One region of the Serratia sp. GW822-FHT06D09 genome, then DNA from elsewhere that is predicted to be linked to it. Evidence: predicted binding sites of a transcription regulator. Region 1 holds the regulator's gene; the other holds the start of a gene.
What was found. The regulator PhoB, encoded in region 1, activates phosphate uptake and scavenging genes when phosphate is short. The targets are predictions, from matches to a motif close to CTGTCATAAAACTGNCNNAT.
Positions count from the first base shown of each region.

Region 2: opgB (phosphatidylglycerol--membrane-oligosaccharide glycerophosphotransferase) is a predicted target of PhoB. The motif match lies at 1,488-1,507, and genes of this name have one in related genera.

Region 1 is NZ_JBXALO010000005.1:285,268-292,568, forward strand. Features, by position in the region: gene phoR (phosphate regulon sensor histidine kinase PhoR) at 1-436, opposite strand, end outside; gene phoB (phosphate response regulator transcription factor PhoB) at 461-1,150, opposite strand; gene sbcD (exonuclease subunit SbcD) at 1,375-2,607, shown strand; gene sbcC (exonuclease subunit SbcC) at 2,604-5,855, shown strand; gene licT (BglG family transcription antiterminator LicT) at 6,051-6,893, shown strand; gene mak (fructokinase) at 7,150-7,301, opposite strand, start outside.
Region 2 is NZ_JBXALO010000003.1:244,144-251,444, reverse strand. Features, by position in the region: gene AC1RKG_RS08855 (ABC transporter substrate-binding protein) at 1-580, shown strand, start outside; gene AC1RKG_RS08850 (ABC transporter substrate-binding protein) at 633-1,364, opposite strand; gene opgB (phosphatidylglycerol--membrane-oligosaccharide glycerophosphotransferase) at 1,656-3,959, shown strand; gene AC1RKG_RS08840 (AMP nucleosidase) at 4,124-5,584, shown strand; gene AC1RKG_RS08835 (bestrophin family protein) at 5,704-6,621, shown strand; gene AC1RKG_RS08830 (efflux transporter outer membrane subunit) at 6,671-7,301, opposite strand, start outside.

The DNA.
Region 1 (7,301 bases):
GGTTGAGAATGTGCTGGCCATTGTCTTCCGGCCAGCGGAAACCCAGCAAATGCTGCGCCAGCCCGTTGCACCAAAAGATATTGCCTTCGACGGTAGTCATCACTACCGCATCGGGCAGCGATTCCGCTCCGCTACGGAAGCGTTTGATCAACAGCGCCAGCTCACGACGCCGACGACGGTTCCGTTGCTGCATCTGATACAAGCCGTAAAACAGCGGTTCCCAGCTCCAGCGGCCAGGCGGCGGCGTCATGCTGCGGTCAACCCACAGCCAGTGGGAAAGTTTGAGTTGATTGTAGAAATTCCATACCAACGCCGCCAGCACGGAGGCCAGCAGCAGCCAGGGCAGATAACCGAAAATCAGCCCCAACAGTAAGGCAGGCAGGCAGAAAAGGGCCAGCTCCAGGGCCAGCCTCTTCCAGGATAGACGTTCTAACACGGCATATTCTCCAGCGCGGCGCGATCAGTAGCGCGTTGAGAATCGGTAGCCGGTGCCCCGAACGGTTTGAACCATTTTGTCATGACCACTGGTCTCTAACGCCTTACGGAGCCGACGGATGTGCACGTCAACGGTGCGGTCTTCCACATAAACGTTAGTGCCCCAGACGTGATTAAGCAACTGCTCACGGCTATAAACGCGTTCAGGATGGGTCATAAAGAAGTGCAACAGCTTGAACTCGGTCGGCCCCATATCCAGCGCTTGTTCGTTAGCCATCACGCGGTGTGAGGAAGGGTCCAGGCTCAGCCCTTGCATTTCAATCACTTCTTCCACCGCCATCGGTGAAATACGGCGCATTACCGCCTTGATGCGCGCCACCAGTTCCTTCGGTGAGAAGGGTTTGGTGATGTAATCATCCGCCCCGACTTCCAGGCCGCGCACCCGGTCTTCTTCTTCACCGCGCGCGGTCAACATCATCACCGGAATATCGCGGGTTAGCGCTTCACGCTTCATATGTTTAATAAACTGAATGCCGGATCCCCCGGGTAACATCCAGTCGAGCAACACTAAATCAGGGAACGGCTCAGACAGGCGCGTCACGGCGCTGTCATAATCCTCAGCTTCCAACGGTTGGTAACCATTCTGTTCCAACACAAAGCACACCATCTCACGGATCGGCGCTTCGTCTTCCACCACCAGTATGCGTCTTGCCATCGTCAATCCTGCCAATGTGTTAGCGATCACAGTTGATTGCGGGCGCCATTATGCGTCAGTTTTGTGACACTTTTATGAAAAAAGCGGGCTGTTATAGGCAGTAAGCATAGCGATTATTTCCAACGTCAAAGAAAAATCATTCAGTTGTCATAATGATTGCGTCACGACAGCCGCCGCAACGCCCTTTATAATCACCGCCATTACCCTATCGCCCCGGGAGTGTCATGCGCCTGATCCACACCTCTGACTGGCATCTTGGCCAGTACTTTTTCACCAAAAGCCGCGCCGCCGAGCATCAGGCATTTCTGCGCTGGCTGATCGAACAGATCGAACAACACCAGGTGGATGCGCTGATCGTCGCCGGGGATCTGTTCGATACCGGCTCGCCGCCAAGCTACGCCCGCGAGCTGTATAACCGCTTCGTGGTGGAACTGCAGCGTACCGGCTGCCAGTTGGTGGTGTTGGGCGGCAATCACGACTCCGTGGCCACCTTAAATGAATCGCGTGAATTACTTTCCTGCCTGAATACCACCGTGATCGCCAATGCGCAGAGCGAAATCGAACAACAGGTGCTGGTGCTGAATCAACGCGACGGCCAACCGGGTGCGGTATTGTGCGCCATTCCTTTTCTGCGCCCGCGCGATCTGCTCACCAGCCGCGCCGGTGAGTCCGGGGTGCAAAAACAGCAGGCGCTGCAAGAGTCTATCGCCGACCACTATCACACCCTGTACCAGGCCGCCTGTGCGCGCCGTGATGCGCTGGGCTTGCCGCTGCCCATCGTCGCTACCGGCCATCTGACCACCGTCGGCGTCACCACGTCCGACTCGGTGCGCGACATCTATATTGGTACGCTGGATGCCTTCCCCGCACAGGCGTTCCCGCCGGCCGATTACATCGCGCTGGGGCATATTCATCGCGCGCAAAACGTCGCCAAATCTGAACATATTCGCTATAGCGGCTCCCCTATCCCGCTCAGTTTTGACGAGTTGGGCAAGGCCAAAAGCGTGTTTATGGTGGATTTCGCGGCGGGTGCCCTGCAACAGGTCAGCGCGTTGGAGATCCCAAGCTTCCAACCGATGCAGCTCATTAAGGGAGATTTGGCGCAGATCGAGCAGCAATTACGGCTGTTCGCCGATTATCAGGGTGAATTACCGGTATGGCTGGATATCGAAGTGGCGACCCAGGATTACCTTAGCGACATTCAGCGTCGCATTCAGTTGCTGGCCGATCAACTACCAGTAGAGGTCGTGCTGCTGCGCCGCAGTAAGGAGCAGCGTCGCCAGGCCATTGAACAGCAAGACAAAGAAACGCTCAACGAACTGAGCGTCACCGAGGTCTTTGAGCGGCGGCTGGCGCAGGAACCCGAGATGGCCGAAGCGCGCAAACAGCGAATGAGTCAGATGTTCCAACAGGTGGTCGAAGCCGTACGGCACCAGGATCAGGAGCCGAACCAATGAAAATCCTCAGCCTGAGATTAAAAAACCTGAATTCGCTGCAGGGGGAATGGAAGATAGACTTCACCGCCGAGCCCTTCGCCAGCAACGGATTATTTGCCATCACCGGCCCCACCGGCGCGGGTAAAACCACCCTGCTGGACGCCATCTGTCTGGCACTGTACCACCAGACGCCGCGCCTGAATGTCACGCCAAGCCAAAATGAGCTGATGACCCGCCACACCGCCGAGTCGCTGGCGGAGGTCGAGTTTGAGGTTAAAGGCATCGGTTACCGCGCGTTCTGGAGCCAGCGCCGTGCCAAAAACTCCCCGGACGGCAACCTGCAGGCGCCGAAGGTGGAGCTGGCGCTGCGCGATGACGGCAAAATCCTGGCCGATAAAGTCCGCGACAAGCTGGATCTTACCGCTGCGATCACCGGGCTGGATTTCGGTCGTTTTACCAAATCGATGATGTTGTCTCAGGGGCAGTTCGCTGCCTTCCTGAATGCCGATGCCAATGATCGGGCCGAACTGCTGGAAGAGTTGACCGGCACCGAGATTTACGGCCAGCTTTCCGAGCGCGTTTTCGAGCAGCACAAACAGGCCAAAACCGATCTGGACGCGTTGCATCAGCGCGCCAGCGGCATTGAGTTGCTGAACGAAGAACAGCGCCAACAGCTGGAAAGCCAGCTCGTGGAGCTCAGTTCGCAGGAAAATGCCCTCAGCGAACAGACCCAGCGTCAGCAACGGGCGTTAAACTGGCTACAGCAATGGCAGCAGACGCAGCAGAAACAGCAGGAATACCAGCGTCAGTTGAGCGCCGTACAACAGGAGCAGGCTGAAGCAGAACCCCAGCTTCAGCAGTTGGCGCGCAGCGAGCCGGCAGAGAAACTGCGCCCACTGCTCAACGAACGCAACCGCTGCCGCAGCGATCAACAGGCGCTACAACAGCAGATTGCCCAGTTGACGCAGCAACAGGAGCAACAGCTTGCCCAGATGACCCCGTTGCAGCAGGCAGTGGAACAAGCACGTGCTCAACTGCAGGCGCATGTCGAACACCAGCAGATCCAACAACGGCTGATCGACGAGCAGATCGTCCCGCTCGACCACCAGATAACCCAGTTGCAAAAAACGCAGACAGAACTGCAACAGGCCTGCGATGCCGCCACGCAACAGTACGCTCAGCAACAAGCGGAGCTGGAACAACTTGAGGTTTTACGAGCCCGGCTCACCGCCCAGGCCGGACAGCAGCAGGAGCAGCTTAACGGCCTCACTGCCGCACTGGCAGCGCAGCAACAGCAGCAAAATGCGCTGGAAGCCCAAGCCCCCCTAACTGCGCTGCGCCAACGTCAGACCGAACTGGCCGAGCTGCGTCCGGTGCGCCAGCAATTATTTACCCTCTCCTCGCTGTTTGGCCAGGTCAGCGAACGTCTGGAACAACAACGCAAGGAGTTCACGGCCCGTCAGACCCAGCTCAGCGAGCTTGAAAAGCAGCTTGAAGAAACACGCCAGCAGTACAAACAGCAAAAAGCACATCAGACGGACGTAGAGAAAGCCCTTGAGCTGGAGCAACGCATCGTCAGCCTGGAGGCGGAACGCGCTCGCCTGCAAACCGGCGAACCTTGTCCACTGTGCGGATCTTCCGAGCATCCGGCCATCGAACAGTATCAGGCGGTAAAACCCTCTGAGACAGCACTGCGTCTGGCCGATATGCGCGTCAAAACCGAGGCTTTGTACACCCAGGGCACCGAGCTGCGCACCCGCTGCGAAAGCCTGAAAGAGCAACTGCAGCGCCAGCAACATCTTATCGGCCAAGATGAACAACAGCTGGCCGCTCATCGTCAGCAATGGCAAAGCCTCAGCACGCCTCTGGCGTTTGATTTTGATCTGCAGGACACCGCTCGCCTTAGCCAGTGGTTAAGCGACTGCGACAATGAGGAGCGTCAGGCTCAGGCCAGTCTGCTGCAACACGAGCAGGCAGCCCAGGCGGTACAGCAGGCTAAAGACCGGTTGGCCGCACTGCAGACACAGCAGCAACAGGCGCAGCAAGAAAAGGCACTGCTGGACGAGCGTTTCAAACTGCTGGAAAAAAGCCACGCCGAGGCCCAATCTCAGCAGCAACGCCTGCAGCAACAGCGTCAAGAAGCAGAGCAAGCTCTGGGCGAACAACGTACGCAGCGGCTGGCGCTGTTTGGCGAACAGCAAATCGTGCAGGTGCGTGAACAGCTGCGTGCCCGGCAGACGGCCTGCGAACAGGCTATACAACTGGCCGCAGAGCACTGGCAGAAGGCGCAGGAACAACGCGATCGTCTTGGCGGGCAACTCACCGGGTTGCAGCAACAGCTGTTGCACCTGGCCGAACGGCTGCAACAGGCGGAGCAAGATTGGCTGCAAGCGTTGTCCACCAGCGAATTCGACGACGAAGCGGCCTTCAACGCTGCCCTGTTGAATGACGATCAGCGCCAACAATTGCAACGGCGCAAAGAGCAGCTGCAGCAACGACAGGTTGAAGCCAGCGCCCTGCTGACCCAGGCCGTAGCCAATCTGGAACAGCAACGCCAACAGCGTCCGGAAGGGCTGGATGAAAGCCAGGCCGATCCCCAAACCCTGGGCCAGGATCTGGCCGCGCTGGCGCAGCAGCTCAAAACTCTGCAGCTCCGACAGGGTGAAGTGCGCAACCAGTTGGAAAGTGATGCCGCGCGCCGTCTCAATCAGCAGTCGCTGTTTGAGCAAATCAGCCAAAGTCAGCAACAGTACGACGACTGGAGCTACCTCAATCAGCTCATCGGCTCCAAAGAGGGGGATAAATTCCGTAAGTTTGCCCAAGGACTGACGCTCGATCATCTGGTGTATCTGGCCAATAACCAGCTGGGGCGGTTGCACGGCCGCTATCTGCTGCAGCGCAAAACCAGTGATGCACTGGAATTGCAGGTGGTGGACACCTGGCAGGCGGACGCACTACGCGACACTCGAACCCTGTCCGGCGGTGAAAGCTTCCTGGTGAGCCTTGCGCTGGCGCTGGCGCTGTCCGATCTGGTCAGCCACAAGACCAGTATCGATTCGTTGTTCCTTGACGAGGGCTTCGGTACGCTGGATGCGGAAACTCTGGACACCGCGCTGGACGCACTGGACAGCCTGAACGCCTCCGGCAAAACCATCGGCGTGATCAGCCACGTTGAAGCCATGAAAGATCGTATTCCAGTGCAGATTAAGGTGAAAAAGGTGAACGGCCTGGGTATCAGCCGGCTGGAGCCGCAGTTCCGGCTGGAATAACGTGACCCTGAGCTCGGAAATGTGACCGTGGCGTCACTCCCCGGTCAAAAACATTGAGCCGCCGCTGACAAGGTTTATGATGCTATCGATAACAGGATTGTTACTGTAAATATACAGGCAAAACCTGACGCACGGGATCGCTCCTGGACGTCAGGTTTTTTCGTTTTCAGCATGCTGAAACATCCGGGAAAAACCATGAAGATCGCAAAAATACTTAATAATAACGTGGTGATTACGCTGGACGACCGTCAGGAAGAGACGGTGGTTATGGGAAAAGGTATCGGCTTTAAAAAGAAGGCTGGCGATCTGCTGGACGAAAACCTGATAGAGAAGGTCTTCACCCTTAACGGCAGCGAAATGGCCGAGCGCTTTAAAACGCTGCTGTCGGAGATCCCCCTGGCCTGCGTGACCACGGCCGACAAAATCATCACCCTCGCCCGCCAGCGCTTGCCGGGCAAGCTGCATAACATCGTTTATATCACGCTGACCGATCACATCCACTTTGCGCTGCAGCGCCATGCCCAGGGGCTGGACATCAAAAACGTGCTGCTGTGGGAAATCAAGAAGCTCTACCCGGCCGAATTTGCCGTCGGGCTGGAGGCACTGACGCTGATCGCCGAACGGCTCGGCACCACGCTGCCGGAGGACGAAGCCGGGTTTATCGCCCTGCACCTGGTCAACGCCCAGTTGAACGATGAAATGCACAACACCCTGCATATCACTCGCGTCATGCAGGAAATCCTGAATATCGTCAAATACCATTTCCGTTTTGACTACAACGAAGAAGCCCTGAGCTATCACCGCTTTATCACTCACCTGAAGTTCTTCGCCCAGCGTCTGCTGGGTAAAAACTACGTCGACAGCGATGACGACTCACTCTATCTGGTGGTGAAAGAAAAGTACCCTGACTCCTTTGCCTGCGCAGGCAAGATCAATCAGCACATCGAAAAAAACTATCAGCATCAACTCACGCGGGAAGAGATGATGTTTCTGACCATTCATATCGAACGGGTGCGCAGCGAAAGCGAGGCAAGATAGGTTTAGCGACGGGCGTCAAACACCCGAATGCCGTACGGCGGAAACCAGCGTCAGCCCTTCGGCCTGTGCCTGGGCGAGCAGCATGCGATCGAAATCTCCCAAATGCTGGCCGCGCTGACAAACACCAGATTAGCGCATGGGTATCCAGCAGCAGACGCCTCATTCATCAGCTAAGTTAGCCAAAGCATAGAGCGCGTCTGGTTTTTATACGGTGAATGGATTAAAGCGCGAGCAGGCCCGCGCTTTTTTGCAACGGTTACACTTGCGGCCACAGCCAGGCTGCACCGCGTACGCCGCTGGAGTCACCGTGAACGGCTTTACGGATCGGGGTTTCACACTCGCCACCGAAAACCCAGGATTTCACCAACTGCGGCACACGCTGATAAAGACGGTCCACATTGCTCATAC
Region 2 (7,301 bases), on a different contig from region 1:
CCCAGCAGGACTTAAGGGTAAAAAAATCGGCTATTCGGTCAGCGGCATCGAACAAGCCACCTTGGCGACCATGCTTGAGCATGAACACCTCAACCCCAATGAAACCAAACTGATTAACGTTAATTTCCAACTGACCAGCGCCCTGCTGGCGGGCCAGGTCGATGCGGTAATCGGCGGCTATCGCAACATTGAAGCGCTGGAGCTGAAACTGCAGGGCAAAGATCCGGTGGTATTTAACGTGGAAGACTACGGTGTGCCGAGCTACGACGAGCTGATTATCGTCGCCAATCGCGATTCGCTGGCCGAGCCGAAAATCAAAAAATTCCTCGCGGCGCTGAAAAAAGGCAGCGACTATCTGCACGCCCATCCGAAGGAAAGCTGGCTGGCGTTCGCCAAAGCCCATCCGGAACTCAATACCGAGCTGAACAAACAGGCCTGGCAAGCCAGCCTGCCGCTTTTCGCAACCGATCCGGCGAAGCTGGATAAAGCGCGCTATCAAGCCTACGAACAATTCCTGTTCGACAACAAGCTGATCAAAAAAATCACGCCGGTGGAGCAATACGCGGTGGAGCTGAATTAAAGGTTATTCGCTTTATCAGGGGCGCAGTATGCCGCGCCCCTGCCATTCCCCCTCAGGCAGAAGGCGCGACGGTAACGTCACCCTGACCGCTGCGCTGCAAAGCCTGCAGCACCAGGCCACTCGCCTTGCACCGCTCCACAAAATCACGCACATAGGCCGCCCCCGACGCTTTTTGTCGCGGAACCGCCATGGCCTGCTGGATGGCAGTGAAATGCCCGGCCAGCACCCGATACCCCGGGTTTTGCGCTGCGGCAGCCAGCAACGGTTGACGCACGCCCGCAGCCGCATCCAACCCCTGTTCGAGGAACAAGGCGATCGCGTCGGCGGAGGTATCGGCACGCACCAGTTGCGCCTGCTTTAAGGTTCGCGACAGATACAGGTCGTAAGCCGCTCCCTGGCCTACGGCAATGCGCACCTCGGGCCGGTCAAGTTCGGCAACCTGTTGCCAGGGAGACGCCTGGGCCACCAGGTAGGTCCCCTCAATGATCGCATAAGGCGCACTGAACGCGATCTGCGCCGCCCGCACCGGTTCGATGGCCATAAAGGCGATGTTCCAGTCTCCGGTTTCCAACGCGGCAAAAACCTTGCCTGCGGCATCATAGGTCACCAACTCCAGCGCCACGCCCAACTCGCGGGCCAGCGCGCCGGCCAGCGTCACGGATACCCCCTGAGGTTCTCCGTCTGGCCCCCTCTGCGCCAACACCGGATTGCCCAGATTGATGGCCGCACGCAGGATCCCCTGCGGGGCCAAATCATCGAGTACGACGGCGGGAATGCTATGCATGGCTTTCTCCTGAAAAAAGGGTGTAGGTGTTTCGTCAACGCTCTCCGTTAAGGCTAGAGCCAAACCTCGGATGAGCAACATTCAGCCGCTTTTCGCCTCGCTGGCGTGATTCATGTCACACTATTGTCACAAAAACGACCGATCGCACTCTGCCACGCCAGGGCAGTGCAAACACGCATTGACCCTGGCGCTTTCAATGCGCTATACCCTTCCTCTTTCGCGTCGTGCTTGGGTCGGCGGCGTTTGCCAGGGCAGTTAAGATTTCCTTTTTAATCAGACAGGGTACGGTGGATGGTTTCAGCATTAATCTCGTTTGCACTTTTTTTAGCCTCAATTTTAATCTACCGCACCCGTGCCGCCGCCAACCGCTGGTGGCTGGCCACCCTGTTGACGCTGCTGGGCAGCTATCTGATCCTCAACGTGGTGCTGATCGCCAGCAACTACTTTACCGGTGACGGCATTACCGATGCGGTGATCTACACCCTCACCAGCAGCCTGAAGGGCGCCGGCGTCGGCAAATACCTGCTGCCGTTTGTCGGCCTGCTGGCGGTGCTGGCGCTGATCTTCACCCTGTTGACCTGGAGTCTGGTACGGCGCAAGGCGAAAAGCAGCAGCGTGGTTTACAGCGTGCTCGCCGTGCTGCTGGCGCTGTTTTCCGTCGGCACTACTCCCGCCTTTCAGGACATCTCGCTGTTGGTGAAGAGCCAGATTAGCGGCGATACCGCCGACTTTGACACCTATTACAAAGCGCCGAAGAAAACCGTACAGGGCAAAGCGCCGAACCTGGTCTATATCTATGCTGAAAGCCTGGAGAGAACCTACTTCGACCAACAAACCTTCCCCGGCCTGACCGACGAACTGAACCAGCACCGCGAAAACAGCATCGACTTCAGCAATACCCAACAGCTGCCCGGCACCGGTTACACCATCGCCGGCATGGTGTCTTCACAGTGCGGTATCCCACTGTTTGCGCCCTTTGACGGCAACGCCTCCAGCGCGGTATCCACCTTTTACCCGGAAAACGTCTGCCTGGGCGACGTGCTGAAATCCGCCGGGTACGACAACTACTTTTATCAGGGCGCCGAGCTGGCCTTCGCCGGCAAGGACACCTTCCTGAAATCGCACGGTTTTGACCATGCCTACGGCTTTAAGGAATTACGCGGACAGGTCAGCGACCCGGGCTACAAAAATGACTGGGGCTGGTACGACGATACCGTGCTGGACGTGGTGTTCGACAAGTTCGTCGAGCTGTCGAAGCAGAACAAAAAGTTCTCGCTGTTCGCCTTGACCGTGGACACCCATCACCCGGACGGCTTTATCTCCGCCAGCTGCAGCAAAAAGTCGTTCCGTTGGCAGAATAAAGAGAATCGGTCACTGAGCGCAGTGGCCTGCAGCCAACAGCATATCGCCGCGCTGATCGACAAAATCAAGGCGTCCGAGTACTTCAAAAATACCGTTATCGTGGTGTCTTCGGACCATCTGGCGATGAACAATACCGCCTATGACATCCTGACCAAGCAGAAACGCCGCAACCTGTTCTTTATTATCGACGGCACCCGCCCGCAGACCGCGCTGCATAACGAGAAGCGCAGCACCCTGGACAACGGCGCTACCGTGCTGGACGTGATGGGTGGCGATAACTACATTGGCCTCGGTCGCAGCAGCCTGTCCAGCCCAACGCTGGCGACGTTGTTTTTGAATATCGACGAAAAAATCAACGCCTGGAAACCGGCGGTGGTCAAGCAATGGGGCTTCCCGAACAGCATCACAAACTACAGTCTCGACGATCGGGGCAACCGCTTTACCTTCTCCGGCATCACCTTTAAGGTGCCGTTTATTCTGAAGGTGACGGACAACAAAATTGAGCCGATATTTAACGTCTACCTGTCCACGCCGCTGAAAAAACAGCTTGCCGGGCTGGGCGCTGGCGAGAAATTCGTCTGGGTCGACAAGTGTTATGAAATCGGTCGGGTGTGGTCGCCAGAACTGGCGTTGAGCACCGACACCTGCGTCGCGTCGGGCAGCCTGGCCGCCCCACCGCACATCGTGCAGGCCAAAGGGGGCAGCTATCGCGGCAAAATAGACTTTGAGCGTCCGCCAAACGATAGCATCGCCGCCTACCAAAGCGCCGTCGATAAACTGAAAGTCGACGACGCCGCCGTTAAATATCACGCGGACGCCATCGCCTTTATGCTGCCGGGCATGCCGGAACAGGTGAAAGCGATCACCGGCGTTTCCAGCGTCGAAGACTGGGGCCGTTGGTCAGACGCCAACCTGGCGCCGACGGTGAATATTGATTACGTCGATCCCCTGCCATCAGCATTCGATCTGGTGCTGCGCGCCCGCGCCTACGGTAAAAACGTCGGCGAACCTATCTCGGTGCGCGTCGGCAATCAGGAGCAGTTTGTGACGCTCAGCGAACAGGACACCACCGTGACGCTGCGCTTCGACAACCCTGCCGGAGCCAGAAACATCAGCATCACGCCGCCGGCCCCCACGGAGCCACAAGAAGGTGCCAGCGGCGGTTTTGTACCGAAGAAACTGGGTATTGGCCTGGTCTCGCTGAAAGTGGAACAGGCTGCCCCCGCTTCCTGATCATCGCGCTGCATGCGGCGTCCGCGTTATTCGGGGCGAATTTATTCGCCCCCTGCCGTTTCTCCAAAGCTTTTGCGCCCATCTTCGGCTAACCTGTTGCTGTGAATTGATATCGGCATCCGTATGCCTCCCCGCCGCATAGCCGGGAGAACCAAGGAGAGAGTATGAGCAGTCAGCAATCCGGCACCGGCCTCACCCCCGCTCAGGCAGTCGAACAACTGGAAGCGCTGTATGTCGCCTCGGTCGAGGCGCTGCGCCAGGCGGTCGGTGACTTTATCAGCCATGGCAGCCTACCCGATGCGCAGACCCGCGCGGCAGGGCTATTTGTTTACCCTGAGCTGCGCGTCAGCTGGGACGGGAAATCGCCCGGTCAAACCAAAACCCGCGCCTATGGCCGTTTCACCCACACCGGTTGCTATACCACCACCATCACCCGCCCGCACCTGTTCCGCCATTATCTGACCGAACAGTTGACCATGCTGGCCGGGGAGTACGATGCGCATATCGAAGTGCGGCCGTCACAGCAGGAAATACCTTTCCCTTACGTGATCGACGGTTCAAACCTGATGCTGGATCGGTCGATGAGCGCCAGCCTGGCGCAGCATTTCCCCACCACCGAGCTGGCGCAAATTGGCGATGAGACTGCCGATGGCCTGTTTCACGCCACCAGCACCTTCCCGCTTTCGCACTTCGACGCCCTGCGCGCCGACTTTTCGCTGGCGCGGCTGCGGCACTACACCGGCACCCCGGTGGAGCATTTTCAGCCCTTCGTGCTGTTCACCAACTACACCCGCTATGTGGATGAGTTTGTCCGCTGGGCCTGCGCCGAAATAGCCGATCCGGCCAGTCCTTATATTGCGCTGTCGAGCGCCGGCGGCATCTATATCACGCCGGAAACCACCGCACCGGATCAGGCGGTCTCCGACCTGGCCTGGAAAAACCACCAGATGCCGGCCTACCACCTGATCTCGCGCACCGGCCAGGGCATCACGCTGATCAATATCGGCGTCGGCCCCTCCAACGCCAAAACCATCTGCGACCATCTGGCGGTGCTGCGCCCCAGCGCCTGGTTGATGATCGGCCACTGCGGCGGCCTGCGCGAAAGCCAGTCGATTGGCGACTACGTGCTGGCGCACGCCTACCTGCGGGACGACCACGTGCTGGATTCGGTGCTGCCACCAGATATCCCGATCCCCAGCATTGCCGAAGTACAGCGTGCGCTGTATGACGCCACCAAAATGGTCAGCGGCATGCCCGGCGAAGAGGTAAAACAACGCCTGCGCACCGGCACCGTGGTCACCACCGACGATCGCAACTGGGAGCTGCGCTATTCCGCTTCGGCGCTGCGTTTTAACCTCAGCCGCGCCGTCGCGGTAGATATGGAAAGCGCCACCATCGCCGCTCAAGGCTACCGTTTCCGGGTGCCTTACGGCACGCTGTTGTGCGTGTCCGACAAACCGCTGCACGGTGAAATCAAGCTGCCCGGCCAGGCCAACCGCTTTTATGAAGGGGCCATTTCGGAACACCTGCAGATCGGTATCTGCGCTATCGACCTGCTGCGCGCCGAGGGCGATCGCCTGCATTCCCGCAAGCTGCGTACCTTTAACGAGCCGCCGTTCCGCTGATGATGAAGGATCTGGGCCCGCTTCGGCGGGCTTTTTAACTTTTCATACTCAGATCGTTGATGTACCGACCGCAAATCTGTTACAACAGCGGCTCTCATTCCCCAGACATCACCACACATATGATTGTCAGACCTCAGCAACACTGGTTCAGGCGGCTCTTCGTCTGGCACGGTTCAGTGCTATCCAAAATTCTGTTTCGCCTCAGCCTTAACGTGGCGATGTCCATCGTCGCCGTGCTGTGTTTTCAATGGTACGAACATCTGGGGGTCAAACTGACCCTGGCGCCTTTCAGCCTGCTGGGCGTGGCGATCGCTATCTTTCTCGGCTTCCGCAACAGCGTCAGCTATGCGCGTTTCACCGAGGCGCGGTTGCTGTGGGGCAGCCTGCTGATCGTTGAGCGCTCGCTGCTGCGCCAGATCAAGAGTCTTCTACCGCAGCAGGATCAGGCGGCGCGCGAGTTTGCCGCCCTGCTGATCGCGTTCAGCTACTGCCTGAAACACCAGCTGCGCGGCACCGATAGTAGCGCCGACCTGCAACGGCTGCTGCCCAACGTCGATCTGCGAGCGATAGAAAACAGCATGTCCCCCTGCAACCGGCTGCTGTTGATGATGGGCCAATGGCTGGGCGAAAAACGACAATCGGCACAGCTGTCGGACATGCTGTTTCACAGCATCGACCAAAACCTCAACCGGCTGTCGGAGATCCTCGGCGGCTGCGAACGCATCGCCAATACGCCGATCCCCTTTGCCTACAGCCTGATCGTTCATCGTACGGTCTACCTGTTCTGCACCCTGCTGCCTTTCGCGCTGGTGCCGGATCTGCATTACATGACGCCGCTGGTGTCGGTGTTTATCTCCTACACCTTCATCTCGCTGGACTCGCTGGCAGAGGAACTGGAAGATCCGTTCGGCACCGCCGCCAATGACCTGCCACTGAATGCCATGTGCAACGCGATTGAGATCAACCTGCGCGAAATGAACGACGAAACGGATTTACCGGCGGCCGCACGGCCGGACAGCCGTTACCAGCTCAGCTAACCGGCAACCACGTCAGGCGCGGTGAAGGCCGCGCCTGTTGGCAAACCCCTTATTCGCGCCACCCGCCGCCCAACGCACGGTAAAGATCGACGAGATTGGTCAATCGCGCCAGGCGCGTATCGACCAACACCTGCTGCGCCGCATACAGGGAACGCTGGGAATCCAGCACGGTCAGGTAGTTATCCACGCCCTGCTGAAAACGCTGCTGCGACAGGCTGTAAGCGCGTTGATTGGCCGCCACCAACTGCGTTTGCGCCCGGATTTGCTCATCCAGCGTGTCGCGACCGGCCAGCGCATCGGCGGTTTCGCGAAATCCCTGTTGTATCGCCTGCTCATAACGCGCCACCTCAATGCGTTTTTGCACCTCCGCCAGATCCAATCCCGCACGCAAAGAGCCGCCGGAGAAGATAGGCAGCGAGAGCTGCGGCACAAAACTCCAGGCACCGGAACCGGCAGAAAATAAACCGTCCAGGCCGGCGCTGGCCGTGCCGCCGAAACCGGTCAGGCTGAGGGTCGGAAAGAACGCCGCCCGCGCCGCGCCGATATTGGCATTGGCGGCGCGTAGCTGATGCTCTGCCGCTCGGATATCCGGCCGCCGGGTCAGCAAATCTGCCGGTAGCCCGGCCGGAATGGTTTCCGGCAACAGATCGTCCGGCAAGGTGCTGGCCTGCGCCAGACGC